Regions from separate parts of the Gracilibacillus sp. JCM 18860 genome, predicted to be linked through region 4. Evidence: predicted binding sites of a transcription regulator. Region 4 holds the regulator's gene; each other region holds the start of a gene.

Region 1 (3,739 bases), 1.9 Mb from region 4:
GACATGGATTACCTTAAACCATGTGTTCTAACCATTTTTTGATACGTCGGATGTGTAATAATAAAATCCTTGATCTTGATCAGAGTGGATCGACGCTCCTTTTACAAGTTTCAGTAAGCTTCCTGACTTCATTAAAATTTATCTTCATACCTCTTTTACTTTTTAAACAAGTCCTTTATAAATCTAAAAAAAAGTATGTATATGGATGTAGCAAGAAGATAGAAAGCAAATGAATTAAGGAAAGTTCATCCACTAAACTTAAAAACATTAAAAAACACAGCTAGCCATTCAAAGCCTAGAGCAAAAAAAGACCAAAAGACGACATATGTAGTAATGTATTTACCCTTTGGATCAAACTTGTCAAATAAATATACACATAGTAATGCATAGGGAGAATACATCAAATATGTTATGATGTCTGTTATCTCATATTTTTCAAGGTCATTAAGGTCATATAAATCCAAGGGTGGCGTTGCTATTAGATGGTCCATAATAATAGCAATAGTTACAGTGAACAAAACCATTAAGATAGAAATTACATGAGGATATCTTCTTGGGAGTAACAATATCAATATGAAACCACAAACAGTGGTAAAAATTATAAACCATTCATTTTCGTTAAACTGTTCTGGCAATGGTAACAATTAGCTCATCTCTTTTCTAAGTATTTTTCTAAAGATGGTTGAGAGGAAGCTTATAATAAGTAAAATGACAACCCACTCTATTGTGGAATAAAAAAGATTCCATTTTACAAAATCATATACATCAAGGAGGTTGGCTAGATATTCAATTCCTATTAAAAGGGGTAATAAAATAAACAGTATAATCCAATTATTCCTGTTATTAGCTCCCTGGGTTTTATCTATATACCAAATAATAAGAACCGGAATAAGGAAGACCCTAATAAGTGCCATTGTCCAGTAACTAGTTGGGTTGCTATTAAAATGGATCATCTCCATGTTCAATGCGAAGATGGTCATAAAATTATGATGAATAATGTTAAGCACCATCCAAATGAAGAATATTTCAAATAGATGAAGATTCTTTTTGGATACGGCATACGTCAGATTTATTATCACTGTTAATGCAAAAAATATTGAAAATGCCATAGCTCCTCCAATAATGCGCACTTATAAATAGTATTATCTCTCTATGTTTAAAATATTCCTTATTCAATCAAAGTGTTTATGCCGAAAATGAACGATTAACAAAACATAGTCATTTACTGCTCATTACAAATATACTATTCAATAATAATGAAATTCCACCATCAGTTATGATTGCGGAAATACCATGAGTCTAACTCTTCGTGTTTTTCTATTGGTAAACGCACTGACATCAAGTGGTAAATTCCGTGGCATTTACTGGTAACATTCTTTGTCATTCGGTGGTGAAAACTATGGCAGAAGTGGTACATTTCAGTGGCCGTAATCAGTATAGTTTATAATTCCAACAAAAAAAGGATGTTAGCTCATATATTAAACTAATTATCCTCTAATAATTATAGTACAGTTAAATTTAAAGCTACACATGTTTCTAAACAATCCCTCTTCTCCCATTATGTACAGACTTTGGTTATCAATTATGTACAGCAAAAAGCCCAGTGTTTAAGGTTTCTTGATTTTGTACATTAAATTTTAGTAGTCTTATTACCACTTTTGCTAAAAATTTATTGTCTCCTATACCTACCACACAAGGTATACCAAACTGTTCAAATATATCTTCCTGTATCATTCTAGCTATATTCATTGTTGAGCCAAACAAATTCTCTGTACCGTCTAGAGTCACCCAAAGTTCGTCTACAGAATATACATGAATAGCTTCTTTTGGAACATAATTATTAACCGTTTTGGTAATAGCAATACTTACTTGTAAATAAAGGTGCATTCTTGCCGGAGCAACAATAATATTTGGGTCGTTTGATAACTCGAAATATCGGCTAACATTGCTAATTTTGTATTTTTTCTTAAGTGCAGGAGATGCAGCAAGGACGATACTTCCTGATCGATTAGGATCGCCAACTACAGCTAGCATTGTTTTCAAGGGATCTAATCCACGAGACACACACTCCACACTTGCATAGAAAGAACGCATATCAATGCACAACACGTTGTGACGAGGATATTTGGAATAATCCATTATAAAACACCTCACAAAAATCGAACATTAGTTCTATTATAAAGTAATTTAGAAGAAAACAATAATATTTTTATCCAATTTATGTTAATTCAAACGAATCATAGTAGCAACTGAAATATTTAATTGATATAATGGCTTAATGGCTAAAAATAATCTAACTAAGAGTTGAAACACAGGTGGTGGTTAGTTGGCTGATGGTGGCTGGTTGGTAATTATTTAGGAGGTGTTAGATGATGGATTCTTGGTTATCAGTTAGTCAATTAAGCGAAATGACAGAAATACCAGAGACAACCGTTCGACGTTATACCCATAAATTTCAAGATTTTTTTAGATATGAAAAAAGAGGACGTGGCAAAAAGTTTCATCCTGATTCTATCAAAGTGATTCAGAGAATTGCTTCACTTTATGAGGAAGACTATGGCATAGTATCTACATTTTCAACTGGAGCAATTACGAGTCCAAAATCTGATAAGTATTCTGGTATACTTGTCGTTAAATGCCAAGCAATCATGCCAAGACTACGACCCTCTGGGTAAACCTGTTGATATAAGGATTTATCGGTTAGCCCCTCCAAAACTTCTTGTGTAAGCATTGCTTCCCTTTCCCATTCTTTCCTGAAGTCCTCCATCGATACATACATATAAATTCTCCTTTATAGAACATTCGTTCCTATAAAGTCCTATTTGTCATGTCAAGGAAGAAAACGTAAACAATTTGTAATAAATAAGTAAAATATCCTTCCGACGAACTAAAAAATCGCTTGAAGCCACCCCTTTTCTCCTTCCTCTGTTAGTAATATTTAAAGAAAATATTTCCATTTCACTGGTAAAGGAAAGGAATTCCTGTTTTAGAGATCTTATTATCGTGGTATGGATAGGTAAGCTAATGATTTATAGATCTCGCGTTTGTTCCTACAACAAATGCGAAGGAGGTCCCCCATGAGTATCCAAAAACAACTGATAGCTCAAGCTTAGCGGAGGTGATCGACAGATTACTGGATAAAGGAATGGTGATTGATGCCTAAGCGAGAGTTTCATTAGCGGGAATTGAGATCTTAAACGTAGAAGCAAGAGTAGTGGTGGCAAGTGTTGATACATGGTTGCGTTACGCAGAAGCAGTTGGATTACTTCGAGATGAAGCCAGAGACAAACTAGAGAATGAAAACCATTCTAAAAGGAGATAGTTATGACAGCACAAAAGCAAGAAAATAGTAACCAAAACTCGCTAGGATACATTTTTATTGGTGGTCTTGTTGGAGCATCCCTTGGTTTGTTATCTAATCCAGGAACAACTCAAACCATTTACAAAAAGATACAGGATTCAGAAGCAACACAAAGGCTAGCGCAAGAGATCGGAAGAAATATACAGGGAATCCTTACCCAACAGGCTATGCTGGCACTAAAACAAGCAGCACCAGCCTATTTGGGAAGTAATCGCTTTGCAGGAAAGCCAGAGGATTCATCCTATCAACAATTAAAACAAGAAAACGAACAGATCAATGAAAGACTAGAACAACTTGAAGAAAAAATCGATCAGCTTTTAGCAGACAACCAATAATACGCCGTTTATAAAGGAGGATCTTATGGAGAATCCAGTAAAG
Region 2 (3,739 bases), 470 kb from region 4:
CCCTTAATCGATATTGTTTTTTTTGCCATTGAATGTCACCCTTCTGCTTTCCATTCTAAAACTAAATCACGAAGCTCTGCTGCTCGCTCGAAGTCTAATTCTCTTGCTGCTTGCTTCATTTCTTTTTCCATTTTTTCGATTAGCTTGTCTTTCTCTTTCTTTGTCATATCCTTTAGTTTCGGTGTTTCCTCACCATACGCTTCTTCTGTCTCTGCTGCCATCGTTGCTCGAATCACATCACGAACTTCTTTCTTAATCGTTTGTGGTGTAATGCCATGCTCATGATTATATTCTTGTTGCTTTTCCCGTCGACGATAGGTTTCGTCAATCGCTTTTTGCATAGAGTCGGTCATTTTGTCTGCATACATAATGACCTTTCCATTTTCATTTCGGGCAGCCCTTCCCATTGTTTGAATCAACGAACGCTCTGATCTTAAAAAGCCTTCTTTATCAGCATCTAATATCGTCACTAAGGAGACCTCAGGAATATCTAACCCTTCACGTAACAAGTTAATTCCTACTAGAACATCATATTTACCAACACGTAAATCACGAATGATTTCAATCCGCTCTAATGTTTTTATTTCAGAGTGTAGATAAGCTACCTTCATTCCAATTTCTTTTAGGTAATCCGTTAAATCCTCGGACATTTTTTTCGTCAATGTCGTAACCAACACTCTTTCATTACGTGCTATTCTTTGGTTAATTTCCCCAATCAAATCATCTATTTGTCCATCGATTGGTCGAACGTCTACTTTAGGATCTAAAAGCCCAGTTGGACGAATAATTTGCTCCGTCATTTTTGGCGTATGTTCGAGCTCATATGGCCCAGGTGTTGCCGAAACAAAGATAAATTGATTAGCTTTTTCTTCAAATTCCTGAAAGGTTAGTGGTCGGTTATCTAAAGCAGATGGCAATCGGAATCCATGATCTACTAATACTTGCTTTCTTGCCTGGTCTCCATTATACATTCCCCTTATTTGCGGTAAGGTAACATGAGATTCATCAATTACGATTAAGGAATCCTCCGGAAAATAGTCTAGTAATGTATAAGGAGTAGAGCCTGCATCTCGTATTGCTAGGTGACGGGAGTAGTTCTCAATTCCTGAACAAAAGCCCATCTCTGCCATCATTTCGAGATCATAATTGGTTCTTTGCTCAAGTCTTTGTGCCTCCAATAATTTATCCTCTTCCCGGAACTTCTTCAATTGATCGGCTAATTCCTTTTTAATGTTTTCCATTGCAACCTTTAGCTTCTCTTCTCTTGTGACGAAGTGGGAAGCTGGAAATATAGCAATGTGTTCTCGATCTCCGATAATTTCACCTGTTAGAGCATCAACTTCACGAATTCTGTCAATCTCATCACCGAAGAACTCTACACGGACACAATGCTCTTCTCTTGAGGCTGGAATTATTTCAACCGAATCGCCCCGTACACGAAATGTTCCACGCTGAAAATCTATATCATTCCGTGCATATTGGATGCTAACAAGTGTTCGCAACAATTCATCACGTTCCTTCTCCATTCCCACTCGTAAAGAAAGAACTTGACTACGGTATTCCTCAGGTGAACCTAAACCATATATACAGGAAACACTTGCTACAATTAAAACATCATTCCGTTCGAACAATGCAGAAGTAGCAGAGTGCCTAAGCTTATCTATTTCATCATTAATGCTCGCATCTTTTTCAATAAAGGTATCTGTTGATGGCACATATGCTTCTGGCTGGTAGTAATCATAATAACTAACAAAATATTCGACTGCATTATTCGGAAAAAATTCCTTGAATTCACTATAAAGCTGTCCAGCTAATGTTTTATTATGGGCGATAACAAGAGTTGGACGATTTATTTCTTTTACAACATTAGAGATGGTAAAGGTTTTCCCTGTACCTGTAGCTCCTAATAATGTTTGATATCGTTTCTTTTTCTCTACTCCATAGACTAATTCCTTAATCGCGCTTGGTTGATCCCCTTGCGGCTTGTAAGGCGATTCTAGTGAAAAAACATTTTGCTCCATCGTGATACCTCCATTCAACATATTCTCTATTATACACTAACTTCCAACAAAAAGCGAACAAATATTCGTTTGTGTAGTTATATTTTTCATTATAACCAACTAGCGAACGTCAAAACATCCCATAGCAAAAACACAGCTATCGAATTATAGCTGTGCTTCCTCTTACATCACGTCGCTTGGTCATACTGATTCACTTCAAACAAATCAATTAACTCAATATCCGCATGTTTATCTATAAACCATCTTAACGCAAAATCATTTTTAAATAAAACGAGAAACTCATCCTCACGATCCTTTACAAGTAAATTACGCTCATCAAATAATGCTGGATCTACTTGCTCCTTCTTCAACCACCGTGGTATTCTATCACCGATTGATTCAAGCAGGACCTCGACATTATATTCGTGCTTCATACGATGCTGAAATACTTCATATTGAAGCTGACCAACTGCACCTATAATGTAAGAATCCGTTGGATAACCACGAAACAGCTGAATGGCTCCCTCCTGTACCAGCTGTTCAATTCCTTTTCGAAACTGTTTAGCCTTCATGACATTCTTTGCTGTTACACGTTGAAATAGCTCTGGTGGAAATTGTGGTAATTCATCATATTCAAAGGTTTTCTTTCCCTCTAACAACGTATCTCCAATCCGATAAGAGCCCGGATCATATACTCCAATGATATCACCAGGATAGGCTTCTTCTACTGTATCACGAGATGAAGCAACGAACTGCTGTGTTTGGCCTAATCGAATGGTTTTTCCTGTTCTAGCTAGCTGTACATTCATTCCCCGCTCAAACTTCCCTGAGCAAACACGTAAAAAAGCAATTCGATCACGATGCTGAGGATTCATATTTGCTTGGATTTTAAAGATAAAGCCTGAAAAATCTGGATAATCAGGGTGGATTACCTCTTCTTTCGTTCTTCGCGGTCCTGGTGCAGGGGCTAATTTAATAAAAGTATCAAAGAATACTTCCACACCAAAGGGTGCTAATGCACTACCAAAAAATACTGGAGTTTGCTCACCTTGGAGAACCCGTTCTAAGGAAAACTGATCACCAGCCTCATTTAATAATTCCAGCTCCTCAAATGTTTCTTTGTAAGTCGGATGTTCGCTAATCTCTTTATTCTCTTCTAGATCCATATCCTTTAAATCAATATACGTCTCCGCTTCATTTCCATTAAACCGAATAAATTGATCATGATAACGATCCAAAATCCCTAAAAATCTTTTCCCCATACCAACAGGCCAATTCATTGGATATGTCTCAATATTTAATACTTCCTCAATTTGGTCTAATAAATCAAGTGGTTCTCTACCTTCTCGGTCTAATTTATTAATAAAAGTAAAAATAGGAATTCCGCGCATTTTACAGACTTTAAAAAGCTTAATCGTTTGTGCCTCAATCCCTTTCGTTGCATCGATGATCATCACAACACAGTCAACAGCGGTTAATGTTCGATACGTGTCCTCACTGAAATCCTCGTGCCCAGGTGTATCTAGAATATTAACTTTCAATCCTTCATATTCAAAGTTCATCACACTTGACGTTACCGAGATACCCCTCTGTTTTTCGATTTCCATCCAATCCGATGTGGCAAATTTCCCAGATTTCTTCCCTTTCACTGTTCCTGCCGATCTAATCAAATTCCCTTGTAAAAGTAATTTTTCTGTCATGGTCGTTTTCCCTGCATCAGGGTGAGATATAATCGCAAA
Region 3 (3,739 bases), 440 kb from region 4:
ACTATTCCTTCCAACTATAATACGCATACTTTATGAAAAACTTTGATGGATGTCACCCTTTATCTAAAGCATTAGTGAATTTGTTTGACCTGTTCTTATCATAATAATGTATTATCTTAGGCAGCGAGTGTTTTCATATCTTGATTCGTATGATAAAGTAAAAAAGGAAAGTTTATTTGACTGCTGATAGATTACAAGGGGTGAAAGACATGGCAGGACATTCTAAATGGAAGAATATACAGCGCAGAAAAAATGCACAAGATGCGAAGCGCGGAAAGATCTTTATGAAGCATGCAAAGGATATCTACCTTGCTGCAAAACAGGGTGGTGGAGATCCAGACATGAACCCATCTTTAAGACTTGCTGTAGATAAGGCGAAGGCGGATAATATGCCGAATGATAATATTGATCGTGCGATTAAAAAAGCAACAGGTGCATTAGATGGTGCAAATTATGAAGAGCTAATCTATGAAGGTTATGGTCCTGGAGGTACTGCTGTCATGGTAGAGGTACTAACAGATAATCGTAATCGTACAGCCTCAGAGCTACGACATGCCTTTAGTCGAAATGGTGGTAATCTAGGCGAGAATGGCTGTGTCGCATTTATGTTTAATCGAAAGGGCTATATTGTAATAGAGCAAAGCACAACAGATGCTGATGAAGATACAATAATGCTTGAAGCAATAGAAGCTGGAGCGGAAGAAATGGAAGCAAGTGATGGCGCATTTGAAATATACACAGATCCAGAAGAATTTGGATCTGTAAAAAATTCCTTAGAGGAGAGTGGATTCACTCTCGAAACAGCTGAAGTTACGATGATTCCAGAAACTTTATCCGAGGTTGACGAAGCAGCAGCTGAGAAAATGGTGAAGCTTGTGAATATGTTGGAAGATATGGAGGATGTTCAGGAAGTCTATCATAACTTAGATGCTGATGAGGATATAATGGCACAACTCTAAAAATCAGGTACTTACCTGGTTTTTTATTATGGAGAAAAATATGGAAAGTGCATCGCCGAATGAATGAAGCTTTTTCTCGAGTATGTGGTTAAAATTACTAATAGTTGGACATTCTAATAGTAACCTAGTTTGAATGGAGGATGGAAAATGAGTAAACTATGGTTATCATTGAATGTTCTAGTATTAGTTATGATAGGGTGTTATTTTATCTTTGAAAGGAACGATCCAATGGAAGAAATGGAAACATCCCCAGTAGTAGCGAAAGAGCCACATACAATAGAGCTTAAATTAGAGAAAAAATATATAGATGGAAAAACGGAAGTCGAAGAAACAACAACCAAGATTTCATCGATGGAGGATTTTTGGTCACAGTACCAGCAATGGACATTGGTAGAACAAAAACAGGGATATATACATTTTAAGCAAGATGTAGATGATATTTCTCCCTATTTAAAGACATATGGTTATTTCGGAATTGATGATGGGGTGTTGACGATTTTCGAGGGCATTCCTGTTCATGAAGAAGTCATTCAATCCTTTTATCATATTGATACAAATGAGCTAGAAAGTCACTTGCTTGAGGATTTAGAGGACGGTATCAAGATCAAAACAAAAGAAGATTATCAACAAGTGATTGAAACCTTCCGTACCTATCAAATATCTGAACCTGTAAATAGTTGAGCGATCCTAGATCGTTCAACTATTTTGACTTTCCAGAGCCTTATGAGTCCTTTTGTACTAAATTCATCAATCATGTATGATAGATATAGAGAAGATTTCTTGCTTGTAACTAGGCAATGAGCTATGATATATACGAACATATGATTGACAAAAGATAAGGTGGCAGACAAAATGATTGCATATATTAGGGGAATTATCGACGAAATAACTGAACAAGCAGTACTAATAGAAACAAATGGTATCGGATATGAAGTAATATGTCCTAACCCATTGCAGTTTCAAGCAATGCTCGGGCAGAAGGAAAAGATTTATACTTATCACCACGTCAGGGAAGATGCCCAAACTTTGTATGGCTTTCAAGAGCCAGAGGAAAAGCAATTATTCGCAAAGATATTAAATGTTTCAGGTATTGGGCCAAAAGGGGCGCTGGCTGTTCTAGCCTCTACTTCTGTTATGGATTTCGTAATGGCTATTGAGCAGGAAAATGAGAAATTCCTTACGAGTTTCCCCGGTGTAGGGAAGAAAACGGCAAGACAAATGATTTTAGACTTAAAGGGTAAATTACCTTTTGAATATCATGTAGAGAAACAGGAATCAACAACGACACAAAAAGATATGGATCCTGCGTTAAATGAAGCAATCGAAGCATTGAAGGCACTAGGCTATTCAGATAAAGAAATTAATCAGATTAAACCACGATTAAAGGAAGAAAAACAGACTGAACCAGATGGCTACATCCGCAAGGGACTTGCCTTAATGATGAAGCAGTAGAAAGGGAGATAGCAAATGGACGATAGAATCATCTCCGGAGAAATACAGGAGCAAGAGGCATTGGAAGAGCTTAGTCTCCGGCCAAAGCTATTAAAACAATATATTGGTCAACATAAAGCAAAAGAAAATTTAGCGATTTTCATTGAAGCAGCGAAAATGCGTAACGAACCTTTAGACCATGTTTTACTATATGGACCACCTGGGCTCGGGAAAACAACGATGGCACAAATTATCGCAAATGAGATGGGTGTTCAATTTAAATCAACATCAGGTCCTGCAATAGAACGTTCCGGCGATTTGGCGGCAATCTTGTCATCCCTCGAAGTAGGCGATGTATTATTCATTGATGAAATTCATCGATTGCCTCGCGCAGTGGAAGAAATCTTATATCCAGCTATGGAGGATTTTTGTTTGGATATCGTCATTGGAACAGGTCCAAGCGCACGTTCTGTTCAATTAGATCTTCCACCATTTACTTTAATTGGTGCTACTACCAGAGCAGGGCTGCTCACTGCCCCACTAAGAGACCGATTTGGTGTCCTAAGCCGCCTAGAGTTTTACGAAATGGTGGATTTATGCGCAATTGTGGAAAGAACAGCTGATATTTTTGAGGTCAAAATTGATAAACAAGCGGCATTAGAGGTTGCGCGTCGATCTCGAGGAACTCCTAGAATTGCAAATAGACTATTAAAGAGAGTTCGCGATATTTCTCAGGTTACTGGAGAAACTTCGATTTCAAAAGAGACAACACAGCGGGCACTGAAAATGCTACAAGTTGATGATGCCGGATTAGACCAAATCGATCATAAGCTATTACTTGCTATGATTGAGAGCTTCCAAGGAGGACCAGTAGGACTAGACACGATTGCAGCAACAATTGGGGAAGAATCGCAAACTATTGAAGATGTTTATGAACCATTCTTGCTACAGCAAGGGTTTTTACAGCGTACACCTAGGGGGCGTTTGGTAACACCGAAGGCCTACCTTCACTTTAATATGGAGGTGCCTCATACTTGACGGATATTGGCAAAATCTTTATTGTAATAGGAGTTATTCTCATTATAGTAGGGTTATTGTGGGGATTTGTCGGGAAATTACCAGGTGATATTAGTTTTAAAAAGGGGAATATTTCCTTTCATTTTCCAATTATGACATCTATCGTTGTCAGCATTATCCTAAGTCTGATATTTTACTTAATAGGACGATTTAAATAAAAGGTTAGATTTACTAAGAGGAGTCACGAAATGAAGATTGATGATTTTGATTTTGAATTACCAGAAAAGTTGATTGCACAAACACCATTAAAAGACCGTTCAAGCTCACGATTA
Region 4 (3,739 bases):
GCTATTATCCATATTTTACTGAAGACAGTAGACTGCTTCTTATTAAGTGAAGGCGTGGAGATTTTAATAGGGATCTATCATATAGCAGACACCACCCAAGTTCACCCCTTTTTTGAAGAAAAAAGGGTGGATATAGAACATCATCTTTCTAAACATGGTGATCAACATGCCCAAGAGGTATATGGTGCATTAAAGCGACGCACTTACGCATGACCTAAAGAACCTACCATTTATTGACAGGTTTCTGTTTTGTTTTCCTCACCACTAATTAGTTCCTCTATCATATTCCTCACCTTACTACGAATAGCGGGGTTGAAGTATCTTCGTTTCTCTTCCTTTCCTTTGCAAATAAATGTATATTCGGTAAACGTGCCATCTTTGTCAGATAAGATAACTTGTATATTTTCCTTGTACATTTCTTGTTTTAACAATCGTCTTTCGGCGGTAGCTTTGATCTCTAATCGATGCAGTAGTGCCAAATAGGGCTCATTAATTTTAAAAGGGGATAATTTTTCCAATCGCTTAATGTCAGATTGGATGACTTGAATGGTCATCGTGAGAAATAAGAATCGTGTTGCTGTTTTAAATTCTTGTTCACCAATGTATCTCATTACACTCACTCCTCAGGTAACAAACATATGTTCCTATTATAGTCGAATCTCTATATTTTATGCAATGTAAAATAAATAGTTAATTTTACAAATCTTAACAAGGATTCTGAGAATAAATGGCGAATAATATAATATCTAGAAATCATATCAGGAGGAATATGTATGAGTTTAAGTATTCGAAAGCATGAACAAGAAGGTCTCCCGCATGTGATTACAAAAGAAGATATAGACCGAAAAATAGAGGAATTAGACATATTATTTGAGGAAACGGAACATAAGTTAGAACGAGATTAAAACGTATATATTGTATAAAAAAACGAAGATCATAGACCTATGATCTTCGTTTTTCCTTTTTATAAATGACGATACAACCCAACCACTTTACCTAAGATGCTCACATTATCGTAAATAAGTGCATCCATTGTAGCATTTTCGGGCTGTAATCTAATATGATCCTTTTCTTTGAAGAATCTTTTTACAGTTGCTTCACTATCTTCAGTCATAGCTACCACAATTTCCCCATTTTGTGCAGTGTTTTGTTGTTTAACAATCACTTTATCACCATCTAATATTCCAGCCTCGATCATACTGTTTCCTTCAATTACTAATACAAATAATTGGTCACTGTCATGTGTGTCAGTGCTTGGAATCGGAATATATTCTTCAATATTTTCAACAGCGGTAATAGGAAGACCTGCCGTAACTTTACCAATGACAGGAGCAAACATTGCTTCCATTTGAGGAATATCTGCTTCCCCTTCTTGAGTTAGTACTTCTATAGCACGAGGCTTTGTTGGATCTCGGCGAATATATCCTTTTTTCTCAAGTCTAGCAAGGTGGCCATGAACAGTAGAACTAGAAGCTAACCCAACGGCTTGGCCAATTTCTCTAACAGAAGGAGGATAACCTTTTAAATCGACCTGTTCCTTGATATAGGCAAGGATTTGCTCTTGTCGTTTTGATAAATTTGTCATTTATGAAACTCCTTTTGCGTATGATTTATTAAAAATAGTATATCATACCATTTCTAAATTCACAAACATTCGTTCGAAAAAAACACTTGACAGGAACTTCTGTTCGTATATAATAAAAGTACGAACAAAAGTTCTATGGAGGGGTAAAAATGTTAAAAAAGTTATCGAAAATTGACTTATTTTATTTATTTTCTTTTGTTATAGTGCTTATTTTCTTGTATAGTTCTATTATCTTTAGTATTTAAGGAGTCGTAGTCCGTGCATGCCATTATATACAGTAGAGTTAGTACAGAAAAGGATACTCAGTCAACGTCATTAAAAAGGCAAACAGAGGAGTTAATAGAGTTTGCTAAAAAAAGCAATATAAATGTAGTAAAAATAATCAAAGAAAAGCAAAGTGGCTATGAGGTAGAAAGAGAAGGGATTTTTGATATGCTCGAAGCATTTCAAAGAAAGCAGGCAAACCTTCTACTTATCCAAGACGAAACAAGATTAGGTAGGGGAAATGCAAAAATTGCCTTATTACATCAAATAGCTAAGCTAGAGGTAGACATCTATTCATTATCGCAAGGTGGTAAGTTAGAGCTTTCTGAAGGGGATTCCATGGTCTTACAAATAGTATCTATTGTAGAGGAATACCAACGAAAGCTACATAACGCTAAAATAAAAAGAGGGATGAAAAAGGCAGTCCAAAATGGTTATAACCCAGCAGACAACCTAACTAATCAACATCTCGCTAAGGGAAGAGAACGAAAGGAATTTCCAATCGATGAAGTAGTTCGGTTAAAAGGAAATAAGCTAACCTTTCAAGAGATTGCCTCGATCTTAAAAGGGATGGGCTATGAAGTTTCTAAGGCCACGATCCATAGACGCTATCAAGAATACATTATGCTTGAAAAAAATAAAAAAAATAAATTACAATGAAGAGAGTATACAATTGTGAGTATGCTCTTTTTCTAATTTTGAAAAAGGTTATACCCTAGTAATCAAAAAAAGGAGCTTAAAAATGCTTTCAAAGGAAAAAATTGCTCGAATTAATGAGTTGGCCAATAAAGCAAAAAAAGTCCGCTTATCTGATAAAGAAAAAGAGGAACAACAACAGCTACGTCAAGAGTATTTGCAAAATGTGAGAAAATCATTTAAAAATCATATGAAAGGGATGACAGTCGTTGACCCAAATGGAAATGATGTGACACCAGAGAAGCTTAAAAAACTTAAATCCAAGAAATAGTGTACACTATTTCTCGGATTTAAGTACATCATTTCAAATAGTTACGAGAAAAAAACACCTTTTTTCGTATATATACTTGTCTTATTTGGCATTTCGTTATAGGATTATAGATGTGCGTACATATTTTGCTTATTGAAAGGGGATAATTACATGTCAAATCAAGTTGAACAAATGTCGATAAATACGATTCGAACTTTGTCAATAGACGCAATTGAAAAGGCTAACTCTGGTCATCCAGGTTTACCTATGGGTGCAGCACCAATGGCTTACACTCTATGGACAGAACATATGACACATAATCCGAAAAGCTCAAAATGGTTTAATCGTGATCGCTTTGTATTGTCAGCAGGTCATGGTTCCATGCTTTTATACAGCCTGTTACACCTTTCCGGTTATCAAGTTACTATTGAGGACTTAAAAAATTTCCGTCAATGGGATTCCAAAACTCCTGGACATCCAGAAGTGCATCATACGGATGGGGTTGAAGCGACAACTGGTCCGCTTGGACAAGGAATTGCTATGAGTGTTGGAATGGCAATGGCTGAGAAACACTTGGAAGCTAAATATAACAAAGACAATTATAATGTAGTAGATCATTACACTTATGCCCTTGTAAGTGATGGGGATTTAATGGAAGGTATTTCTCACGAAGCGGCATCATTAGCCGCTCACTTAAAGCTAGGCAAATTAATTGCACTTTATGATTCCAATGATATTTCTTTGGATGGTGAATTAAATAAATCCTTCTCCGAAAATGTAGCAGATCGTTTTAAAGCATATGGCTGGCAAGTAATCTTAGTAGAAGATGGTAATGATACGAAGGCCATATCAGAAGCTATTGCGAAAGCCAAAGAAAATACGGATCAACCAACGTTAATTGAGGTAAAAACCGTTATTGGTTATGGTTCACCTAACAAATCTGC

What was found. Region 4 encodes LexA, which represses DNA repair genes until DNA is damaged. Its sites were predicted from a motif close to CGAACATATGTTCG; they were not measured.
Region 1: a site for LexA is predicted at 2,161-2,174, ahead of ACZ5R4_RS11510 (Y-family DNA polymerase). Genes of this name have one in related genera too.
Region 2: a site for LexA is predicted at 2,076-2,089, ahead of uvrB (excinuclease ABC subunit UvrB). Genes of this name have one in related genera too.
Region 3: a site for LexA is predicted at 1,774-1,787, ahead of ruvA (Holliday junction branch migration protein RuvA). Genes of this name have one in related genera too.

Annotation. Positions count from the first base shown of each region.
Region 1 is NZ_AP043868.1:2,285,229-2,288,967, reverse strand. Features, by position in the region: partial or broken gene ACZ5R4_RS11520 (IS3 family transposase) at 1-132, opposite strand, end outside; gene ACZ5R4_RS11515 (hypothetical protein) at 246-635, opposite strand; gene ACZ5R4_RS11510 (Y-family DNA polymerase) at 1,579-2,139, opposite strand; partial or broken gene ACZ5R4_RS11505 (MerR family transcriptional regulator) at 2,370-2,501, shown strand; partial or broken gene ACZ5R4_RS11500 (DinB family protein) at 2,558-2,779, opposite strand; partial or broken gene gvpA (gas vesicle structural protein GvpA) at 3,032-3,322, shown strand; gene ACZ5R4_RS11490 (hypothetical protein) at 3,325-3,696, shown strand; gene gvpQ (gas vesicle protein GvpQ) at 3,722-3,739, shown strand, end outside.
Region 2 is NZ_AP043868.1:4,231,097-4,234,835, reverse strand. Features, by position in the region: gene uvrA (excinuclease ABC subunit UvrA) at 1-29, opposite strand, end outside; gene uvrB (excinuclease ABC subunit UvrB) at 36-2,021, opposite strand; gene ACZ5R4_RS20495 (peptide chain release factor 3) at 2,189-3,739, opposite strand, start outside.
Region 3 is NZ_AP043868.1:815,566-819,304, reverse strand. Features, by position in the region: gene ACZ5R4_RS04310 (YebC/PmpR family DNA-binding transcriptional regulator) at 210-959, shown strand; gene ACZ5R4_RS04305 (BofC C-terminal domain-containing protein) at 1,107-1,640, shown strand; gene ruvA (Holliday junction branch migration protein RuvA) at 1,812-2,411, shown strand; gene ruvB (Holliday junction branch migration DNA helicase RuvB) at 2,427-3,428, shown strand; gene ACZ5R4_RS04290 (DUF2905 domain-containing protein) at 3,425-3,625, shown strand; gene queA (tRNA preQ1(34) S-adenosylmethionine ribosyltransferase-isomerase QueA) at 3,656-3,739, shown strand, end outside.
Region 4 is NZ_AP043868.1:372,922-376,660, forward strand. Features, by position in the region: gene ACZ5R4_RS01960 (ABC transporter) at 1-213, shown strand, start outside; gene ACZ5R4_RS01965 (hypothetical protein) at 231-611, opposite strand; gene ACZ5R4_RS01970 (hypothetical protein) at 774-905, shown strand; gene lexA (transcriptional repressor LexA) at 965-1,585, opposite strand; gene ACZ5R4_RS01980 (YneB family resolvase-like protein) at 1,844-2,509, shown strand; gene ACZ5R4_RS01985 (DUF896 domain-containing protein) at 2,592-2,816, shown strand; gene tkt (transketolase) at 2,967-3,739, shown strand, end outside.